DNA from 2 places in the Staphylococcus sp. B1(2026) genome. Region 1 is predicted to be linked to the other one. Evidence: riboswitches for the same ligand, from Rfam matches in the RefSeq annotation. Region 1 holds a riboswitch; the other holds the start of a gene.
The links. A riboswitch is a leader RNA that binds a small molecule or an ion and turns the genes downstream of it on or off. The one in region 1 is predicted to bind S-adenosylmethionine.
Positions count from the first base shown of each region.

Region 2: linked by a shared signal. The riboswitch ahead of AC5EAH_RS04815 (MetQ/NlpA family ABC transporter substrate-binding protein) and the one ahead of metK (methionine adenosyltransferase) in region 1 are both predicted to bind S-adenosylmethionine.

Region 1 is NZ_JBZXTS010000005.1:27,341-39,061, forward strand. Features, by position in the region: gene plsY (glycerol-3-phosphate 1-O-acyltransferase PlsY) at 1-262, opposite strand, end outside; gene parE (DNA topoisomerase IV subunit B) at 467-2,413, shown strand; gene parC (DNA topoisomerase IV subunit A) at 2,423-4,849, shown strand; gene AC5EAH_RS01880 (alanine/glycine:cation symporter family protein) at 5,026-6,456, shown strand; gene AC5EAH_RS01885 (hypothetical protein) at 6,506-6,736, shown strand; gene AC5EAH_RS01890 (LacI family DNA-binding transcriptional regulator) at 6,952-7,974, shown strand; SAM riboswitch class I at 8,043-8,147, shown strand; gene metK (methionine adenosyltransferase) at 8,233-9,432, shown strand; yybP-ykoY riboswitch at 9,501-9,673, shown strand; gene AC5EAH_RS01900 (TerC family protein) at 9,669-10,430, shown strand; gene AC5EAH_RS01905 (fructose-1,6-bisphosphatase) at 10,549-11,721, shown strand, end outside.
Region 2 is NZ_JBZXTS010000021.1:3,221-14,941, forward strand. Features, by position in the region: partial or broken gene AC5EAH_RS04795 (NEAT domain-containing protein) at 1-2,701, opposite strand, end outside; gene nagB (glucosamine-6-phosphate deaminase) at 2,913-3,638, opposite strand; gene AC5EAH_RS04805 (metallophosphoesterase family protein) at 3,668-4,390, opposite strand; gene AC5EAH_RS04810 (MetQ/NlpA family ABC transporter substrate-binding protein) at 4,546-5,382, opposite strand; gene AC5EAH_RS04815 (MetQ/NlpA family ABC transporter substrate-binding protein) at 5,424-6,257, opposite strand; SAM riboswitch class I at 6,367-6,471, opposite strand; gene AC5EAH_RS04820 (methionine ABC transporter permease) at 6,524-7,240, opposite strand; gene AC5EAH_RS04825 (methionine ABC transporter ATP-binding protein) at 7,233-8,270, opposite strand; partial or broken gene gcvH (glycine cleavage system protein GcvH) at 8,466-8,834, opposite strand; partial or broken gene AC5EAH_RS04835 (arsenate reductase family protein) at 8,871-9,206, opposite strand; gene AC5EAH_RS04840 (HD domain-containing protein) at 9,281-10,603, opposite strand; gene AC5EAH_RS04845 (YuzB family protein) at 10,677-11,012, opposite strand; gene AC5EAH_RS04850 (lipoate--protein ligase family protein) at 11,026-11,721, opposite strand, start outside.

The sequences.
Region 1 (11,721 bases):
CACCAAAAACTAGAGGATGCCAGGCATTAACATGAATAAAAGTCATAGGTAATATGACAGCAAGATATCCTTTTAAAATATCTATTAACATGACAATGCTTCCTGCCGGTATGCCTAAACATCTGAAAGTATTTGTTGCACCTAAATTACCACTGCCCATTGTACGTATATCTTTGTGAAAAAAGATTTGACCAATCCATAATGCAGTAGGTATTGATCCTAATAAATAGGCAATAAGAATAAATATATAATTCATAATTATACTCCTTAAATAATGAGTCAGCTGTTCATTTGAAATGATTAAGTATGAAAATGACTAACCTTATCAAAATTTTAACATAGTATATAAGAATACACAACAAAACGCTGTCTAATCGGTTATTAATAGTATTCATTTGAAATTACTGACAAAATATTGAATTAAGTTTATAATAACAAGTGTTTAAAAGAAATAAGAGGTGAAACAATGACAAAAAAAGTAACGACGAATTATAATGCTGATTCTATTCAAATTTTAGAAGGTTTAGAAGCAGTAAGAAAACGTCCTGGTATGTATATAGGTTCAACAGATTCTCGTGGTTTGCATCATCTTGTCTATGAAATTGTTGATAATTCAGTAGATGAAATTTTAGCTGGTTACGGTGAAACAATTAATGTCGTTATACATAAAGATAATTCTATTGAAGTTGAAGATTTTGGTAGAGGTATGCCAACAGAACAACATGCTTCGGGTAAACCAACACCTGAAGTTATTTTAACGGTATTACATGCAGGTGGTAAATTTGGACAAGGTGGTTATAAATCATCAGGTGGTTTACATGGTGTAGGTTCCTCAGTAGTTAATGCGTTGTCAGAATGGTTAGTTGTTACAATTTATAGAAACGGTAAAATTTATAGACAACGTTTTGAACAAGGTGGGCATCCAGTAACTACATTAGAAGTTATTGGTAAAACTAAACGAACTGGAACTGTAATTCATTTTAAACCAGATGCAACTATTTTTTCTAAAACGGTTTATAAATATGATATTTTATCAGAACGTTTAAGAGAATCGGCATTTTTATTAAAGAATGTTGAGATAAAATTAACAGACGAACGTACAGTACCTGTTCAAAATGAAGTGTTTAAATTTGAACGTGGTATTGAACAATTTGTTGAATTTTTAAATGAAGAAAAAGAAACATTAAATAAAGTTGCTTATTTTGAAGGTAAATCAAATGACATAGAGGTTGAATTTGCTTTTCAATTTAATGATGGCTACTCTGAAAATATTTTATCTTTTGTTAATAATGTAAGAACAAGAGATGGTGGTACGCATGAAACAGCGACTAAAAGTGCACTTACACGTGCCGTGAATGAATATGCACGAAAAGTTAATTTGTTAAAAGAAAAAGATAAAAATTTAGATGGTGCAGATATTCGAGAAGGTTTAACTGCTATTATTTCTGTGCGTGTGCCTGAAAATTTATTGCAATTTGAAGGGCAAACGAAGAGTAAATTAGGAACATCAGAAGCTCGAAGTGCAGTAGATAATGTTATTGCAGAAAATATGATATATTGGCTAGAAGAAAATGTACAAACTTCAACATTATTAGTAAAGAAAGCTATTAAAGCACAACAAGTACGTGAAGCTGCGCGTAAAGCACGTGAAGAAGCACGTTCAGGCAAAAAAAGAGGTAAAAAAGAGAATTTATTATCAGGTAAATTAACACCTGCACAAAGTAAAAATGCATCTAAAAATGAACTGTATTTAGTCGAAGGTGATTCGGCAGGTGGTTCAGCTAAGCAAGGAAGAGATCGTAAATTTCAAGCTATTTTACCTTTAAGAGGTAAAGTATTAAATACTGAGAAGGCAAAATTTGATGATATTTTTAAAAATGAAGAAATTAATACGATTATTCATACTATTGGTGCAGGTGTAGCAGTTGATTTTAAATTAGAAGATTGTAATTATGATAAAATAATTATTATGACAGATGCTGATACAGATGGCGCACATATTCAAGTTTTATTATTAACATTTTTCTATCGTTATATGCGTCCTTTAATTGATGCAGGTAAAATTTATATTGCATTACCCCCTTTATATAAAGTAGAAAAAGGTAAAGGTAAATCTAAAAAATTAGCATATGCATGGACAGAAGCCGATTTAGCTCAAGCAATGAAAAAAGTAGGAAAAGGTGCTGAATTACAACGTTATAAAGGTTTAGGTGAGATGAATGCTGATCAATTATGGGAAACAACGATGAATCCCGATACACGAACATTGATACGTGTAGTGATTGAAGATGAATCTCAATCTGAACGTCGTGTTGTCACTTTAATGGGTGATAAAGTAGAACCACGTCGTGAGTGGATTGAACGTCATGTTGAATTTGGTTTACAAGAAGAGCAATCGATTTTAGAAAAATAGGGGGAAATCATGAAAGATACAATTCAATTGATGTCACTTGAAGATGTAATGGGTGATCGATTCGGACGTTATTCAAAATATGTTATCCAAGATCGTGCATTACCTGATGCAAGAGATGGTTTGAAACCTGTACAAAGACGTATTTTATATGCAATGTATACAGAAGGTAATTTTGCTGATCGTAATTATCGTAAATCAGCTAAAACAGTAGGGACAGTAATAGGTAATTTTCATCCACATGGTGATTCCTCTGTTTATGATGCGATGGTGCGAATGTCGCAAGATTGGAAAATGAGACATATATTAATAGATATGCAAGGTAATAATGGATCGGTTGATGGTGATCCAGCCGCAGCTATGCGTTATACGGAAGCACGTTTATCAAAAATCGCTCATTTATTATTACAAGATATTGAAAAAAACACAGTAGAATTTGTGATGAATTTTGACGATACTGATGAAGAGCCAACCGTATTACCAGCACGTTATCCTAATTTATTAGTTAATGGTTCTGTTGGTATTTCAGCTGGTTATGCAACAGATATTCCACCACATAATTTAGGTGAAGTGATTGATGCGACATTATATTTATTAGATCATCACCAAGCCAATGTCGATGAATTAATGCAATTTATTAAAGGGCCAGATTTTCCAACTGGTGGTATCATTCAAGGACTTTCAGGCATTAAGCAAGCTTATGAAACAGGAAGAGGTCGTATTGTCGTTCGCTCTAAAACAGAAATTGATATGATGCGTAGTGGACGTGAGAGAATTATTATTACAGATTTACCTTATGAAGTTAATAAAGCTAATTTAGTCAAGAAAATAGATGAATTGCGTATAGATAAAAAAATAGAAGGTATTAGTGAAATTCGCGATGAAACTGACAGAGAAGGTCAGCAAATTGTGATTGAACTAAAAAAAGAAGTGAATGCACAAGGTATTTTAAATTATTTATTTAAACATACGGATTTGCAAGTTGCTTATAATTTTAATATGGTAGCTATTGACGAACGCCGTCCTAAATTAATGTCATTACGTCAACTATTACTTGCTTATATTGAACATCAAAAGCAAGTAATCTACCAACGTTCAGTTTATGAATTAAATCGTGCGAAACAACGTATGCATATTGTAGAAGGTTTAATTAAAGCTTTTTCGATATTAGATAAAGTCATTCGACTTATTCGTAATTCTGAAAATAAATCAGACGCTAAAATCAATTTACAAGATGAGTTTGATTTTACAGAACAACAAGCAGAAGCTATCGTTATGTTACAATTATATCGATTAACAAATATGGACATTTTAGCACTACAAAAAGAATTTGATAACTTGAAAACAATGATTCATCAACTTGAAAAAATTATTAATAATAGCTCTACTTTAGTAAAAGTGTTGAAAAAAGAACTATTAGAAGTAAAAAAAGTGTTTGATGCACCAAGACGTTCAGTCATAGAAGCTAAAATAGAAGAATTAAAAATAGAAAAAGAAGTATTAATTGCTAGTGAAGATGTGATTGTTACCTTGACAAAAGATGGTTATATTAAACGTACTTCAACAAGAAGTTATATAGCATCTAAAGGTATTGAAGATTTAGCAATGAAAGATACGGATATTTTATTAACTAAAGTGGATTGTAATACACAAGATGTAGTTGTTATTTTCACTAAAAAAGGTTATTTCTGTTATGTACCAGTGCATTTATTACCTGATATTAAATGGAAAGATTTAGGACAACATTTATCTAGTATTTGCACATTAAATGATGATGACGAAGTGTTGAGCTTAATGCTAGAAAAACAATTTGTTGATAATGATACAATTGTTATGTCGACTAAAAATGGTATGATTAAACAAACATTAACAAATAAATTTAAGTTAACGCGTCATAATAAAGCTTCAATGGCTATTAATTTAAAAGAAGATGATGAGTTGATTTCTGTTTATCATTTAACAAGTAGTCAATTATTGACTGATGTTATTGTGACAACTAATGTTGGTTATGTTTTAAGATATAATCATCAAGATATTCCAGTATCAGGATTACGAACAGCAGGTGTTAAATCAATCACATTAAAAGATAATGAGTATGTTGTAGGTGCTTCGCCAATTTTAATAGATAATCATTATTTAGTGACTTTATCTCAAAGAGGCGCAGCTAAACGTATGAAATTAACTGATTTTGATACAGCAAAAAGAGCACAGAGAGGATTAGTTATCTTAAAAGAACTTAAATCTCAACCTCATAGATTAGTTTTCGCTAAAGTTATGTCAGATAATGTAACATTAGAATTAGTATCTGAAAAACAGATGATTAAACATATAGAAGTGAAACATATAAGACTATCAGAACGTTATACTAATGGTAGTATAATCGTTGATACAACTGACTTTGGAGAAATCACCTTAGTACATGAAAAAGTTAGTGAGTAGATAAAATTATAAATTAACTTTAAGATATATCGTATGATGAGTGTTCATAGAACTATGGACAAAAATAGGAGTTATTGGTATATTTAATATGTAATTAATAAAGCAATAGTAAAAGTTACTTAATATTAAGTAGCTTTTACTATGTTTATAAATAATAAAGTTTATTAGGAGGACATATGTTTGAAAAATATTTAAATACAATAAATGATTTCTTTTCTACAGGCCAAGCATTTATTTGGAGTTATTTTGCTATTGGTTTATTAGTAGTATTAGGTATTTATTTTACGATTAGTTTTAAATTTATTCAGTTTAAAGGCATTAAAGAGATGTTTAAAGTGTTAACTGAATCACCAGATCGTGAAGGTGTATCATCATTCCAAGCATTTACAATTTCTGCAGCTTCTCGAGTAGGAACAGGTAATATCGTAGGTGTTGCCATTGCTATCTCTATGGGAGGTCCAGGTGCTGTATTTTGGATGTGGGTAATGGCTGGTTTAGGTGCATCATCTGCCTTTATTGAAGCGACATTAGCTCAAATTTATAAAAAACGTGATCCTGAAACAGGCGCATTTATTGGTGGACCAGCTTATTATATAGAACGTGGTTTAAATCAAAAATGGTTAAGTGTTATCTTTGCAGTATTAATTACAATTACTTTTGCTATTTCTTATAGTTCTATTCAAGCAAATACAATTGCGCAATCATTAGAGATTTATCATGTGCCTACACATATTATTGGTATTGTGTTAGCAATTTTAACAGCAGTAATTATTTTTGGTGGTGTTCACCGTATTGCAAAATTCACAGAATGGTTTGTGCCATTATTAGCAATTGTTTACTTAGCAATGGCTTTACTTGTTATTATCATGAATATTACACATGTGCCACATGTGATGATGATGATCATTAAGGGTGCTTTTGGTATAGAACAATTTGCAGGTGGTTCTATTGGTGCCGCAACTGCAATGTTTTTAGGTATTAAACGTGGTTTATTTTCAAATGAAGCTGGTGAGGGGTCAGCACCACATGCTGCAGCAACTGCTTCAGTATCTCATCCAGTAAAACAAGGTTTAATTCAAGCCTTGGGTGTATATTTTGATACTTGGATTGTTTGTTCAGCAACAGCCTTTATGATTTTATTATACCCAGGTTTAGAATATGGTGAATCTGCATTATCAGGTATTAAATTAACACAAACAGCGTTAATTCATCACTTAGGTACGATAGGTGGTTCATTATTAACATTTTCAGTATTTTTATTAGCTTATAGTACAATCATTGGTAATTATTTCTATGGTGAAACAAACATTAAATATTTAACAGATAGTAAAATTGCTCTACAAGCATTTCGTGTTTTAGCTGTTCTTGTTATTTATTTTGGTTCAGTTGTACAATTAGATTTAGTGTGGAATATTGGTGACTTCTTTATGGCATTGATTACTACAATTAATTTAATTGCAATTTTAAGCCTTAGTCATGTTGTTTATTCAACAACTGTTGATTATTTAAAACAACGTAAAGCAGGAAAAAATCCAATATTTGAAATTAAAAATATTAGTTCGGATTTAACTAATATTGATTGTTGGGGAGAAAACAACGCAAAATAGTGAGTATGGGCGATAATCGTCCATACTTTTTCTTTATGGAGGTAAATCAATGAGTTTTTTACAATGTTTTATTAAAAGTTCGAAATTAGTTTTGTTATTTATTGTATTTAAGATTGTTATGAATATTATATTTGATAGTCAAAAAGTAAAATTATTTATTTTAAATATATCTAATTGGTCGGAATGGTTAGTCATTATCATCATCTTGCTAGCAATTTGGTTTGTATTAACAATGATTTTGGCTGTTATATATTATCTTTATAAAAATTATAAAAAATAATAATTGCAAATAAAATGTTTTAGAGAAGTTAATACGCTCTGAAACATTTTATTTTATAATCTCGAGGAAATAGTTTTGAAAAATAAAACTATATACTTGTGAAAATAGATGAAAACATGTTATTATGTTATATGAAACGGTTACAAGAAGAAAAAATATTGATAATAAAACTAATGATAGAGATTTTAATTTATAAAATGTAAAGGAGAACAATTATGACTGTTACAATTTATGATGTTGCACGCGAAGCAAAAGTGTCAATGGCAACAGTATCACGTGTAGTAAATAATAACCCTAATGTTAAAGCAGCAACACGTCAACGTGTTATGGACGTCATTGAAAGACTAGGCTATACACCTAATGCAGTAGCTCGAGGTTTAGCAAGTAAAAAAACAACAACAGTAGGTGTGATTATACCTGATATTTCTAATTTCTTTAATGCTGAACTGGCACGTGGTATTGAAGATATTGCTAGAATGTTTAAGTATAATGTTATGTTAACGAATTCAGATCAAGATAGTGATAACGAATTAGAAATTTATCAAACATTAGTAAGTAAACAAGTTGATGGTATTGTTTATTTAGGAGGTGCTTTATCTCCTAAATTAACACAGTTATTTACTAATGGTACGATACCGGTTGTATTAGCAGCCACTTCAGATAGTGAAAAAGTATTACCTTCAGTGAATATTGATTATCAAGCAGCAGCTAAAGAAGCAACTTTAAAATTAATTAATAATGGTAACCGTAAAATTGCTTTAGCAATTGATTCGAATAAAAATGTTGTTTGTCAACAAATTTTAGCAGGTTATAAAGATGCTTTAATGGATAAAAATATTAAATTTAATCAAAAATATGTATATGATACATGTCATACTTATAATGATGGTATTGAAGTGTATCCTACTTTAGCCAAAGCTGGTGTTGATGCTGCTGTGGTTTTAAACGATGAAGTTGCTTTAGCATTTGTACATAGTGTACAAGATAATAATAGAAGTGTACCAGAAAATTTTGAAGTGATTTCATTTAATAATACAAAATTAGTTAATATGGTAAGACCAAAAGTATCTTCAGTAGCGCAACCAATTTATGATATTGGTGCAGTATCAATGCGTTTATTAACTAAATTAATTGATAAAGAAAAATTAGAAAAATTAGAAGGTAGTAAAATTTCACAAGATGAAGAAAATCATGTGATATTGCCTTTTACAATTCGTTATAGAAATTCAACAAAATAAAATTTTTAGATTGAAAGATATCAGTTGACAACTGAAAAAGAGTTACTTATAATATGCAGAGTAAGTTAATCTTATCCAGAGTTGGTGGAGGGAATAGGCCCAATGAAACCCAGCAACCCCGTAAATTACGGAAGGTGCTATCCTTAGCAAAGTTTTGCTTTGAACGATAAGAGGCATAATAGTACGTACTGCCTTATGTGGATAAATATTAATTTATTTACATGAGGTTTTTTTATTTTTAGTTATTAGGAGGATATTATGACAATCAAAAAATTATTCACTTCAGAATCAGTTACTGAAGGACATCCAGATAAAATTGCAGATCAAATTTCAGATGCAGTATTAGATGCAATTTTAGCACAAGATCCACAAGCACGTGTGGCTTGTGAAACATCTGTTACAACAGGTTTGGCATTATTAACTGGAGAAATTACAACAACAGCGATTATAGATTTACAAAAAATTGTGAGAAAAACAATTAATGAGATTGGTTATAATCATAGTGCATTAGGCTATGATGGTAATTCGATTGCTGTATTAACTGCTATTGATGAACAATCACCAGATATTGCAATGGGTGTAGATCAATCTCTTGAAGCAAGACAAGGTCAATTATCAGATCAAGAAATTGAAGCTATTGGTGCAGGTGACCAAGGTATCATGTTTGGTTATGCTAGTAATGAAACACCTGAATATTTACCTTTACCTATTGCTTTAGCACATCAATTATCTCGTCGTTTAACAGAAGTTAGAAAAAATCAACAATTAACTTACTTAAGACCAGATGGTAAAACACAAGTAACTATTGAATATGATGAAAATAATCAACCTTTGCGTGTAGATACTATTGTTATTTCTACACAACATGATGAAAATATTAGCCAAGAACAATTGCATAAAGATATTCATCGTGAAGTTATTGATAAAGTAGTGCCTAAAAATTTATTAGATGATGAAACAAAATATTTTATTAATCCTACTGGACGATTTATTATAGGTGGTCCTGTTGGAGATGCTGGATTGACAGGTAGAAAAATTATAGTGGATACATATGGTGGTTATGCTAGACATGGTGGTGGTGCTTTTTCTGGTAAAGATGCAACAAAAGTTGATCGTTCAGGTGCTTATGCTGCACGTTATGTGGCTAAAAATATTGTTGCAGCTGGTTTAGCAGATAAAGTTGAAATTCAATTAGCTTATGCAATAGGTGTATCCGAACCTGTATCCATTTTAATTGATACTTTTGGTACTGGTAAAGTATCAGATAAACAATTAATAGAAGTTATACGTCAGAATTTTGATTTGCGTCCAGCTGGAATTATTAAAATGTTAGATTTACGTCGTCCTATTTATCAACAAACAGCAGCATACGGTCATTTTGGACGTACAGATGTTGAATTACCTTGGGAACAAACAGATAAAGTAGAAGTAATTAAAGCAGCATTAAATCAATTGTAACATTGAATGTAAAGATATAGACAAAGTTTTATTAACTTGTTATACTTATTAAGTATTAAATATAAAATTCCCAAGTCAAGGGGGAGTAACTGGTTATCTATTTATTTAGATAATGCTATTGTCGTCATTACATGATTATATCATCGGTGATAGCAGCATATTCATGCTTAGTGAGACCTTTGCCATTATTGGCAAAGGTCTTTTATATTTGTGTAATATTTTTAAGGAGGAAAAATATGTTATCAACAGTTTTAGCATACGGATGGATTTTAATTGTATTAGTTTTTTTAGAAGGTTTGTTATCAGCAGATAATGCTATTGTTATGGCTGTTATGGTAAAACATTTAAATAAAGAAGAACAGAAAAAAGCTTTATTTTATGGGTTATTAGGTGCAGTTATCTTACGATTTGGTGCATTATTTTTAATTACTATTTTAGTAGAATTATGGTGGATTCAAGCATTAGGTGCTGCTTACTTACTATATGTTGGGTTAGCACATACTTATAAATTTTTGAAAGTTGGTCATGATGAAGAAGATGGCAAACAATCAGGAGATAGTTTTTGGGTTACTGTTATTAAGGTTAATATAGCAGATTTAGCCTTTGCTATTGATTCAATGCTGGCTGCTGTTGCAATTGCAGTGACTTTACCTAAAGTAGGTGATTTTTCTGTAGGTGGTATTAATGGTGGACAATTTGCAGTAATGTTCATTGGTGGTATTATGGGTATTGTTTTAATGCGTTATGCAGCTAATGCGTTCATTAAATTATTAGCAGATAAACCTGGTTTAGAATTATCAGCATTTTTAATTGTTGCTTGGGTAGGTGTTAAATTAGTTGTTATTACATTAGCACACGAAGCAGTACATATTTTACCACATGATTTCCCACATTCATTTGCATGGAATTCAATTTTCTGGTCAGTATTACTTGTATTATTAGTAGGTGGTTATGCCTTTTCTGATAAAATTCAACAATATTTAAATAATAAACAATAATAAGAAATAAGTTCATGATAAATATAATCATGAGCTTATTTTTATTTATTTCATCTATTATCTGTGATAATATATACTCATAAGAAAACGCTTGCAAATTATTAGAGGAGGAATTTTTATGGATTATAATCAACAATATTTATCATTACTTGCTAAAAAGTATCCAACTATAGAAGCAACTGCACAAGAAATTATTAATTTACAGGCCATTTTATCTTTACCTAAACCAACAGAACATTTTTTAAGTGATATTCATGGTGAATATGAAGCTTTTCAACATGTTATAAAAAATGGTTCAGGTGTTATTAAAGAAAAAATAAAAGAAATATTTAAAGATAGACTATCTACTAAAGAAATTAATAGTTTCTCTACATTAGTTTATTATCCACATGAAAAATATAATCAAATTAAATTGGAAATAAGTGATAAAAACGAGTTGATAGAATGGCAAAGAATAACTTTATTGCGATTAATTGAATTAACAGCATTTGTTGCACGTAAATATACACGTTCTAAAGTTAGAAAAGCATTACCTAAAGATTTTGCGTATATTATCGAAGAATTGTTATATAAATGGCAAGAAACTGATGAGAAAACAGAGTACTATGATAATATTTTAGTTAATGTGATTAATTTAGGACGTACACGTAGTTTTATCATTGCTTTATGTCAATTAATTCAACGACTGGTAGTTAATCATTTACATATTGTAGGAGATATTTATGACCGTGGACCTTATCCAGACAAAATTATGGAAGAATTAATGCAACATCATTCAGTAGATATTCAGTGGGGTAATCATGATATATTATGGATAGGTGCAGCAAGTGGTTCAGAATTATGTGTTGCCAATGTTTTAAGAATTTGTGCAAGATATGATAATTTAGATATAGTAGAGAATCATTATGGTATTTCTATTCGCCCATTGTTAGCTTTAGCGGAGCAATATTATAAAGAGGATGAGTGCCAACAATTTTTACCTAAATTAACTATGTCAGAACAATATTCAAAGGATGAAATCAAACAAATTGCGAGAATGCATAAAGCAATTGCAATAATTCAATTTAAATTAGAAGGTCAAGCCATTATGAGACAACCTAGCTTTCAAATGATGAATAGAAGGTTGTTAGATAAAATTGATTATCAAAAAGGCACAATCGAATTAAATAATATGACGCATCCTTTACTAGATCATCATTTTCCGACAATTGATCCTAAACAACCGTATGTATTAAATCAAGCAGAGCAAAATGTTATTGAACGTTTAACTTTATCGTTTATGAATAGTGAT
Region 2 (11,721 bases), on a different contig from region 1:
CTTTATCAACAATCGGTTTTAAACGTGATGAAGATTTTGACCACAAAACATAATCTGCTGGTGTTAAGCCTATAACATGCCAATTAATACGACCATCTTTAGCCTCACTTTCAATTGATGAACTGACAATCGGCGAAATGACACGATCACCCACAATTGTTTGCTTAGTCAAAGGGTTTAACGCCACATCTAATGTAATAATATCAGTCAGTGATTTAAATGGTGTTTCATCAAAACTTGTTAACAAATTTGATGAAACATCAAAAGTTGTTAATCTAGGTAAACCTACCGTCGCACCTGTAATTAAATTAGTAATCATATTACCATTAGCTTTTAAATTCTGTAATTCAGGTGTTTGTAGACGTGTTAAATCTAATTCTGACAATAAATTACCATTTAAATTTAATGTGCGTAATTTTGATACTTGTTCCAATGTTTGTGGTAGCTTAATTAATCTATTATTACTTAAATTTAAATGAGTTAGATTAATAGAGTTAACAAATGGTTGTTGACCCAACGATGATAAATGATTGTTGGATAAGTCGATTGAATCTATTTTAGTTAAGTTTGATAAGGTTGATTCAGGTATTTCTGTTAAAAAGTTATTTTCCAATTCTACTTCCTGTAATGTTTCACGACTACCTTCAAAAATTTCAGGTGCAATTAATGAAATACTATTATACGGTGCTTTAAATACTTGTAATTTTGATAATTTAGATATACTTGATGGTAATGCTGTTAATGAATTATGATTTAAATAAATATTTTCTAAATTAATCATATGATCAAAGAAATCTTCTGGTAATATTGTAATTGCATTATTCATTAATTTTAAAGTTGTTACTCCTGCACCTAAATGTTTCAGAAACGAAACATCTGATAATTGATAATTGGATAAATCAATTTCACCTTGTGCTTGTGCTAATTCATCTGCTGTCACAAAACCATTATTATTTATATCTAATCCCTCTTTAACTAAGGCATTTTGTAATAAGGCTTCACCATTTTTAGTATTTTCTTCTTCTTTAAAACCGTACCATCCTGCTTTAATGTCATCTAAATTAAATGTTAAAAATGCCATTTTATAACGATCATAATGACCAACTAATTCTTCAATACCTCCACGATGTGTATAAAGCACGCCTACTTGACGAATATCTTCTATACTATTTAATTTAAATTTATAAGTGTTAAACTCTTCTGAATTAATATGTTTGATAGTTTCTTTATTTCGTGGGTAATAATTTTGTGCTAAAGTATTATCACTGTAATCTTTATATGTTGGTACTGATAATGAAAAATCAATCACTGATTTACCTAAACCAGTATTTAAGAAAGTTACAATGTATTCACCATTGATAACTTCTAATTTCACACGCGGGTCAAAAAAATTAAGTAAAATCGATTCATTTTCTGGTGAATCAATACGTTGGGCTTTTGCTGTAATCGTATAAACACCATCAGCTAATGGTTGTGAATCTTGCTTATTATAAGTAACATTAGATGCTGTTATCGTCAATGGCACTGTCTTTTCTTGTATTACACCATTTTTTTCCACATGATAAATAACTTGATAATTTCCTGCTGTTGGTGAAATGAGCAATTCATTAGTTGCTGCTTTTGATAATGGTTGGTTATCTTTCATAATCGTCACATAAGATCTATCTAATTGTGCACGAGATGTGATAACATGATTATCTTTTACAATAACATTTTGCCATAAATCTATTGAGAAGCCTGCTGAACCTACTAATTCATCATTCTGTAATTCGATGGTTAATGATGATACTGGTGTTGTCATCGTTGTATTTTCTACTTGTGGTGCAATTGATGCTATATCATAAAATAAATTTCCACGAATAAATGTTGCATACTCATTAGGGATATTTAAACGAAAATCTATCGCAACTTGATTATTTTTAAATCTTGATATGGGTATATAAGCTATTTTTTTATCTTCACTTAACTGGGGTTCAGTATCTGTTGAACTATAGAATAAATTTCCTTCGTCAAAGATGATATCATTATGATTAATTTTAACTGGAATAACTTGCTCACCATCGATTGTTATAGGTTCAACAGTCGTATCAATATATTTATCAAAATATGCTTGATAATCATCGGCAAAGCTGCCTGTTGCTTCTAAATGCATTGGTCCTTGCTGCTTAGTAGGCGTTACGTCTTCTGATATAGATTCTGTTGTGGTTTCTGTTGTGGTTTCTGTTGTAGTTTCTACTATATTTTCTACATGAAATGTTAATTGTCCACGTAGATGTTTAATCGTATTATCTAAACCAGCAACATCAAAATCAATATCAACTTGTTGATTATTAATAGCAGTTACTGGGATATACGCAGTTTTTTTATCTTCACTTAATTCTGCTAATTGACTACCTGCATAAAATACATTATCCGAATCAAATGGACTATCTCCTAGTATTGTCACTGCAATAACCTTCTGACCTTGACGCTCTATTATTTGAACATCCTTCTTAACATAAGTAGCAAAATAGTTTTCTGCATCTTCTTTTGTCCAACCATCTCCTGTTAATTGTAATTTATATATTGTATTATCTATTAAACCCGTCGTTGTTGTTTCATCAACTGCTAAAGTCATGTCAGGTGTTATAACTAAACTTTGAGACAATAACATTGTTACTGATAAAGATGTAACTAAAAAACGTTTTGTTATTTTTTTCATTATATTCTCCTTATTAAAATATATTTATATACCTCCCTATTATAAATGATAATCATTCTCAATACCTTATGGAAATGAAGTTATTTGTGACATTTCTGTGAACTTAAGCCTATACTGTATGTTTTTAATCTAAAAAACGTGATATAAATTAAACTTTTATTTGTTGTAAAATAAAAAACTTAAGAATAAATTCTATCCTTAAGTTTTTCTATTATAATAATTTTGCTGCTGCTTGATCCATAACGATTTCTACATTTTTATGATTCAGTAAACTACTGGCAGGTATGGATTCATTTGGTACTTGTAATTGTAACAATTGTTTCATAATATTTGCTTTATTAACACCTATGGCAACAAGTATAATTTTTTGAGCTGATAAAATTGTTTTTATTCCCATTGTAATTGCTTGTGTTGGCACCTTACTCGTTTGACCATCAAAAAATCTAGCATTTGCTTTAATCGTAGATGGAGATAAATCTACAATATGTGTGTATGAGTCGAAAGAAGTACCTGGTTCATTAAATGCAATGTGACCATTTTCTCCTATTCCTAATAATTGCAAATCTACACCTCCAAAAGACTTAATTAAGTTTTCATAATTATTACATTGTGCTTGTAAGTCAAAGGCATCACCTTTGGGTAAATGATAATTGGTAATTTGTAACTCATCAAATAATAAATGTTTCATATAATAATGATAACTTTGTTCATCTTCTGCTGCTAAACCTACATACTCGTCTAAATTAATTGTTGTGACTTGTGAAAAATCTACTTGTTGTTGCTGACTTTGTTGAATAAGTTGATGATAAATTGGTACCATCGTACCGCCTGTTGCTAGTCCTAAAATACTTTCACCATTTGTTTTAACTTGATCTAACAATAATTTTGCTACATAATTTTCAACTTGTACTTGATCAGATAGTACTGTAATTTTCATACAATCACCTCTTTACTTCTATTTATAATTCAACAGTCTATATCTTCTTGTTGATATGTTTGTGTGACAAATGACAATTGATTTTGTTCATCAACGACTAAAGCTATTAATACGCCCCCATAAACACAACCACCATCTATATTAATTCTATTTGATAAATGTTCATAGAATGGTGCGTCTTGTACAGGCGTATGACCATGTACAACTGGTTTATCATATGATTGATTAGTACTTAAAAAGGGTTCTCGTATCCAAATTAAGTCTCGTACACTTTGTTTTTGATAAGTTTGATTAAAATCTACTCCTGCATGTACATAATAAAATTGATTATCTTCATATTTAAGACGCAAGCCTTTTAACCATTGACGATATTGCTTATATTCTATTGCAAATTGCCTAAAATATTGACGACTTTGTTCTTCCGTGGCTTGTGGATAAAATGATTTTAAAGTTGATAAACCACCATTTTTTAAATAATGTGTTTTTCTAAGTTCTTCTTTACTTTGACTGTACATGGCTTCGTCTACTGCTAATAAAAACATATTTTCATGATTTCCCATTAATACAATATGCTGACTATATTTTTCTTGAAGTGACTTGAAAAATTGCCAAACCTTATTAGTATACTTACCTCGATCACACATATCCCCTAAACAAATTAAAGTATCTGATTGTGGTTTGAAATTAAGTTTGTTTAGTAATTTTTGCATAGTATAATAACAACCATGAATATCTGAAATAATAATTTTCATCATATCCCTCCTCTCTTGAACATAAAATGGATTTACTTAATATTACAATGTATTACTATATTTTTCCATTATTAAGGTAAAAAAATTTAAAATAAGTGTGATAAAGAAAGAGAAAATCTATGTGTTCTTTTCTTTATCACACTCATTGTATCATATTATTTTGCTGGTATTACAGAACCATCTTTCCATTTATCAGCGATAAATTTAGCTATTTCATCACTTTGTAATACTGAAACTAATTTTTTAATTTTTTCATTATTTTCATTACCTTTTTTAACAGCGATTAAATTGGCATACGCTGAATCTGACGATTCTAAAGCAATTGAATCTTTTGTTGGATTTAAACCTGCATCAATTGCAAAATTTGAATTAATAATAACTGCATCGCCTTCATTATTTTGATATGTTTGTACTAATAATTCTGGTGCAATACGTGCTTCAAATTTAAAGTTCTTTTTATTATCTTTAATATCATCAAATGTGGCTTTAACTGGATCTACACCATCTTTTAATGTTACTAAACCTACTTTAGTAAAGAAACTTAAAAATCTACCTTGTTCTGCTGGATTTGTTGATGCTAAAATTGTTGCACCTTCTGGTAATTCTTCTAAACTTTTATATTTTTTAGAATAGATGGCCATTGGTTCAATATGTACATTACCAACACTTACTTCATTCGTTTTATGCTCATCATTAAATTTAGTTAAGTAAGGTGTATGTTGGAAATAATTAGCATCTGCTTCACCACGATCAACAATTTCATTAGGTGTCACATAATCATTCACTACTTTAATGTTTAAAGTATAGCCTTCTTTTTCTAAAATTGATTTTGCTTCTTCTAAAATTTCAGCATGTGGTGCTGGTGAAGCAACAACAGTAATTGTTTTGTCTTCTGTTTTAGTGTCATTTTGTTGTGCTATTGATCCACATGCAGCTAATGCAATGGCAGCCGTACCGATTAATAACTGTCTAATAATTTTATTGAATTTCATATTCTCTTCCTCCAAATAATTAATTTTATATATTTCAGCAATTATTTTGCTGGAATAACCGATCCATCTTTCCAAGTATCTTTAATAAATTTAGCTATTTCTTCATCTTGTAATACTGAAATTAATTTTTTAATTTTTTCATTATTTTCATTACCTTTTTTCACTGCTAATAAATTAGCATATGGAGAATCTGATGATTCTAAAGCAATTGAATCTGTCGTTGGATTTAAACCAGCATCAATCGCGAAATTCGAGTTAATAATGACGGCATCGCTCTCATTATTTTGATAAGTTTGTACTAATAACTCAGGTGCAATTTTCGCTTCAAATTTAAAATATTTTTTATTTTCTTTAATATCATCAAATGTTGCTTTGACAGGATCTACACCCTCTTTTAAGGTAACTAAACCTGCTTTAGTAAAGAAACTTAAAAATCTACCTTGATCAGCAATACTTGTTGAAGCTAAAATTGTTGCGCCTTCTGGTAATTCTTCAATTGATCGATATTTTTTAGAATAGATGGCCATGGGTTCAATATGTACATTTCCGACACTTACTTCATTCGTTTTATGTTCTTCATTAAACTTTTCTAAATAAGGCGTATGTTGAAAATAATTGGCATCTGCTTCACCACGATCAACAATTTCATTAGGTGTCACATAATCATTCACTACTTTAATATTTAAAGTGTAACCTTCTTTTTCTAAAATTGTTTTAGCCTTCTCTAAAATTTCTGCATGAGGTACAGGTGAGGCTACAACTGTAATTGTTTTATCTTCTGAAATTTTATTCTCTTGTGTTGTTGAGCCACAAGCTGTTAACATGAGTACTACTGAACTGATTAATAGTTGTTTGATAATTTTGCTTAGTTTCATGTGTCCTCCTTCAAGTAAATGTATTAAGAATATTTACTCTACATTGAATGAAAATAAAAACACCTTTTCTCTATAATTAGAGAAAAGGCGTTAATACATCACGTCCATTCTCTTATCTATCAAAGTCTACGACTTTGCGTGAATTAGCACCTTACGAATTATCGTAGGTTGCCGGGCTTCATCGGGCACGTCCCTTCGCCACTCAATATAAGAGTTGTATTCTTGCTTAGTACTTTAACATATAATGATTCATAATGCAATAGCTATTAACGTTTATCTACACGTTTTGTTAATAGGTCACCGATAATTTGAAAAATAAATACTAAAATTAATATCGAAATTGTTGCTAAAAATGTTACATCAATTTGATTACGTGTATAACCGACTAAATATGCTAAACCACCTAAACCACCCGCACCAATAACAGCCGCTACAGCTGTTGAACTAATTAAAGCAATAGCTGTTACAGTTAATCCTGAAATCAAAGCAGGTAAAGATTCTGGAATAAGTACTTTAACGATAATACGCCATGTTGATGCCCCCATCGATTCCGCTGCTTCAATAATACCTTTTGGTATTTCTTTTAATGCAATTTCAACTAATCTAGCATAAAATGGTGCAGCACTAATAATTAAAGCTGGTAGAGCACCATTAGGACCTATCATCGTTTTAGCAATTAAAATAGTAAATGGAATTAATAAAACAATTAAAATAATAAAAGGAATTGAACGGAAAATATTAACTATTTGCGAAATAACTTGATAAATAATTTTGTTTTCCATGACATTGCCTTCAGAAGTTAAAAATAATAACAAACCTAAAGCTAAACCTAAAAACGCTACAATGATTGTTGCTACAATAGTCATATATAATGTTTCATTGACTGCTGTTAAATAATCATCCCAACGAACATGTTTAAAGCTCAACATTTCTTGTAAACGACCTAACAAAGTATCTGATTGTGCTATTAATAAATTAAACATAACGTATTACCTCCGCGCTCATACCTGTTGCTGTATTAACATCGTCAATCATTTGTTGCACTATAGATTTTTCTGAAGTTGAGTGATTAACTAAGGCAATAATACTACCATAACCACCTTTTGAGGTTGCTGTAACTTTAGCGTGTAAAATTGAAATATCTACACGGTAACGACGTGATAATTTAGAAATTGTAGGACTATCAATTGCTTCACCATTAAAAATAAATTTAATAATCGTGCCTTGTCCTGCTTGTAAATTTAAATATGTCATCATTTCATCAATGTTTAATTCGTCTGTTTCTTCTTTAACAAAACGTTTTGTAATATCTTGCTTAGGATGATTAAAGACATCTAACACTTCACCCATTTCAACAATTTTACCTTTTTCCATCACTGCAACACGATGACATATTTTACTAATAACATGCATTTCATGCGTAATTAATACGACTGTTAATCCCATTTTTTTATTAATATCTAAAATTAAATCTAAAATATCATCTGTTGTTTTAGGATCTAATGCACTCGTAGCTTCATCACATAATAATACATCTGGATCATTCGCCAAAGCACGTGCAATACCTACACGCTGTTTTTGTCCACCTGATAATTGTGATGGATAAGCATTTTCTTTACCTTCTAATCCAACTAAACGTACCAATTCTAATGCACGTTGATGACGTTGTGCTTTCTCTACACCTGCAATCTCTAGTGGAAATTCAATATTTTCTACAACTGTTCTTGACCACAATAAATTAAAATGTTGAAAAATCATGGCAATTTTCTGACGTGCTTTTAACAAATCTCTTCTTGGTAAATGCGTAATTTCTTGTTCACCAATAAAAATTTGTCCAGAAGTCACTTGTTCTAAACCATTTAATAGACGAATTAATGTACTTTTTCCAGCACCAGAAAAACCAATAATACCAAAGATTTCACCTTTATTAACAGTAAGACTAATATCCTTTACTGCTGTGACATAATTATGATCCGTCTTATAAACTTTAGTGACATTTTCTACTTTAATCATTATTATCCCCTCCTTAAAACAACCATTACATGTTATAAAATTCAAATTATATATAATTTGTATCTATAAATTATAGCACGTAGCAAAATAAAAATGCAATGCACCTTATTAAATCTCATTAATATCAAACTATAATAATAAAATGATGAAAGGAGTATGTAAACTGATCAGTTTACTACTCCTTTCATCATTTTATTATAAACCTGATGTTAAATCTTTATAGTCTGTGACATCTAATAATTGTTCAACTTCTTGTTCTGATGTAGGTGTAATCTCAACAACCCAACCCGCTTCGTAAGGTGAGCTACTAATTAATGAAGGTGTTATTTCAAGTGCTTCATTAACTGCTGTAATGACACCATCGATTGGTGCATATAATTCTGATACTGTTTTAACAGATTCTACATTAGCGAATGGCTCATTAGCTGTAACTTTTTGACCAACTTCAGGTAATTCAACAAAAACAATTGAACCTAATGTATCTACTTGATATTGTGTTACCCCATAACGATAACGATTGTCCATTTGTTTTAACCAACCATGGTCTTTAGAGAATAATAAATCCGCTTCAAATTTAGCTTGCGCATTGAAAACTTCATCATATTGTGCCTGTTTAAAACCTAATAATACGTGATTTTCTGTAATTACCATTGGTCGTTTAATTAACATACCGTCAGAAGCTAATAATTCCAATTTTTCTGCATCTGATAATGTGGGTAATTTATCTTTTAAACCTAATTCACGATACTTCATGCCTGAAGTATTAAAAAATTTCTTGAATTCTAAACCGCTAGATTTAATAATTTTTTTTAATGTTGATTTACTCGGTACTTTATCTACCATATCAATTGCTTCGAATTCGATTTGATGTTCAGTTAACCATTGTTTAGCTTTTTTACATGTTGTACATTTTGGATACTCATAAAATTTAATCATTATCATCTTCTCCTTACATCTTAACTATCCTATGACTTAATTATACTTCATACGCTAGTAAAATTAAAGTTTATTTATTCTCTATTAAAACTGTGAATATCTAACAACTTAATAATTTGTTGTTTCTCTTCACTTTCTGGTAATTTTAAAATCATATTTTTAGGATAAAATATTTTACCATCTTGTGCTGATTGATTAACTATACCATGAAGAATAGCACTCACTTCACTTAATTCTAAAATTTGATCATCTCTCATTAAAATACGAATATTAGAATCTGTTAAAGCACGATAAGCAAAATTTTCTACGCTATCTACAGCTAAATAATAGTTCGGATCTATACCGACTTTTAAAAATAATGCTGTTAATTGTTGCACAATCGAATCATCTGGCCATGCTAAAGTTTGACGTTCACTTTTAGTTTGATACGTTTTAAATTTAAATAATTGACGTGTTAAATAGCGTTGACTTAAATCACTTAAAATAGCATCTGATTCATTTTGCCAAGTCATAAAATAATATTGCATGACTACTTCATCTAAAGCTAAATAGTCTACTAATGTGACCTTATTGATAAAAAATGGAATCAAATAATCAGGTTGAATTAAAAATTGATAATTGCTATGATATAACTCTTTAGCACGTTGAAATAATTTCGTGATTAATGCTTCTACACCACGACTAACACCATGATAATAAACTTGCCAGAACATTTGATAACGTCCTAAAATATAATCTTCTATATCATGTATACCACTTTCTTTAATGACTAAACGTCCATCTTTTTCACGCATTAAGCGTAAAATACGTTCCATATCGAATTGTCCATAATTAACACCTGTATAATAAGCATCTCTTTGCAAATAATCCATTCTATCTGCATCTATTTGACTAGATATCAAATCTACAATTAACTTATTATCATATTCATGACTAATGACATCAGCAACTTGTTGTGGAAACTTTGCATCAACTTGTAGTAGCACTTGATGAATCTCAGTATCTCCTAAAATAATTTGTTGTGTAAAATTTTCATGATCAGAATTAAAAATTTTTTCAAACATATGCGAAAATGGGCCATGACCTACATCATGTAATAATGCGGCACATAATGCTACTGAACGCTCATTGGCATCAACTACTTGACGACGATATAAATTATCATCTAATATACGTCTAGTAATTTCATAAACGCCTAAACTATGTCCAAATCTTGTATGTTCTGCACCATGAAAGGTCATTGATGTTACACCTAATTGCTTAATTCTTCTTAAACGTTGAAATTCTTTCGTATTAATTAAATCCCAATATAAACGTTCTTTTATTCGAATATATTGATGAATAGGGTCTTTAAATACTTTTTCTTCTTCTAATTTTTGAAAACGATATTGTACCATGGCTGTCGCCCCCTTTTCTTTATATTAACACTTCTATTATCTTAATAAAATAAAAAGAGGTACTTGACCTCTTTTAGTTTAATTGTTGTTCACGTTCTTTTTTTAACTTTTCTGCTAAAGCTAATCGTTTTGCTTGTCGCGCTGCATGTTTAGCATCTTTTTCTGGGTCGCGCTTTGTTTCAATTCTTTTTTGGATTTTAGGTAGTAATTCAATTTCATCTTTAGCAATGACTGGTCGATTATTCACTATCGCAAAAGTTCTTGTACGTCCCGGACCACACATGGATTGACAACCAACAATAATTTCTGCTTCTGAGTCTAGTTTTTGTATTTTAGGAATTAGTGTTCTAACATTAACACCTAAACATTCATCACAAACGTAATAAATATTCTTTTGTTTTTCTTCCATGTTGCCTCCTTATTTATTGATAAATCATTGTCATTAACTTTTCATTTCTTTGATGTACGCGTTGTTCTCTTTGTTCAAAGATCATTTGCTCATCATTTGATAACTGACTCATTTTAACATATTGACTATGTGCCTGCAATGTTGATAAAAATAATTGTAATATATCGTAAGCTGTCCAATTTTGATGGAGCAATTCATTTAATGATGCCATACATTGTGGATGAATATCTGGATATTGTAGCGGATTATTAGCTAAATCTCGACGTGCATACTGATAAAAATTGCGCATTATTTCAGCACGTTGACTGCCTGATTCTGATACACATAAATAAATTTGTACCGCCATTCCTTGTCGAATACGTCTTTGTGAAATACCGGCAAATTTTTTATCATCAATACTTAAATCGTAATTTCCTGGGCAATAGGAATGTACAATTTCTTTAGCTTCTATTTTAGCTTGCGTAAAGGGTGCTAACATTGTTTTAACGACTTGATACATCAAATCATAACCATCATCAATGCTTAGACGATAATAATGATTAAAAATAAGCGAAATATTTAACACACCTTCATCTAAGACTACGCCTAACCCACCTGAATTACGAATAATGACATCATAGCCTTGAGATTTTAAATAATCAATTCCTTCTTTAATATGTGGTAACTTTGTATCTTGTGTACCTAAAACAATGGTATGTTGATGAATCCA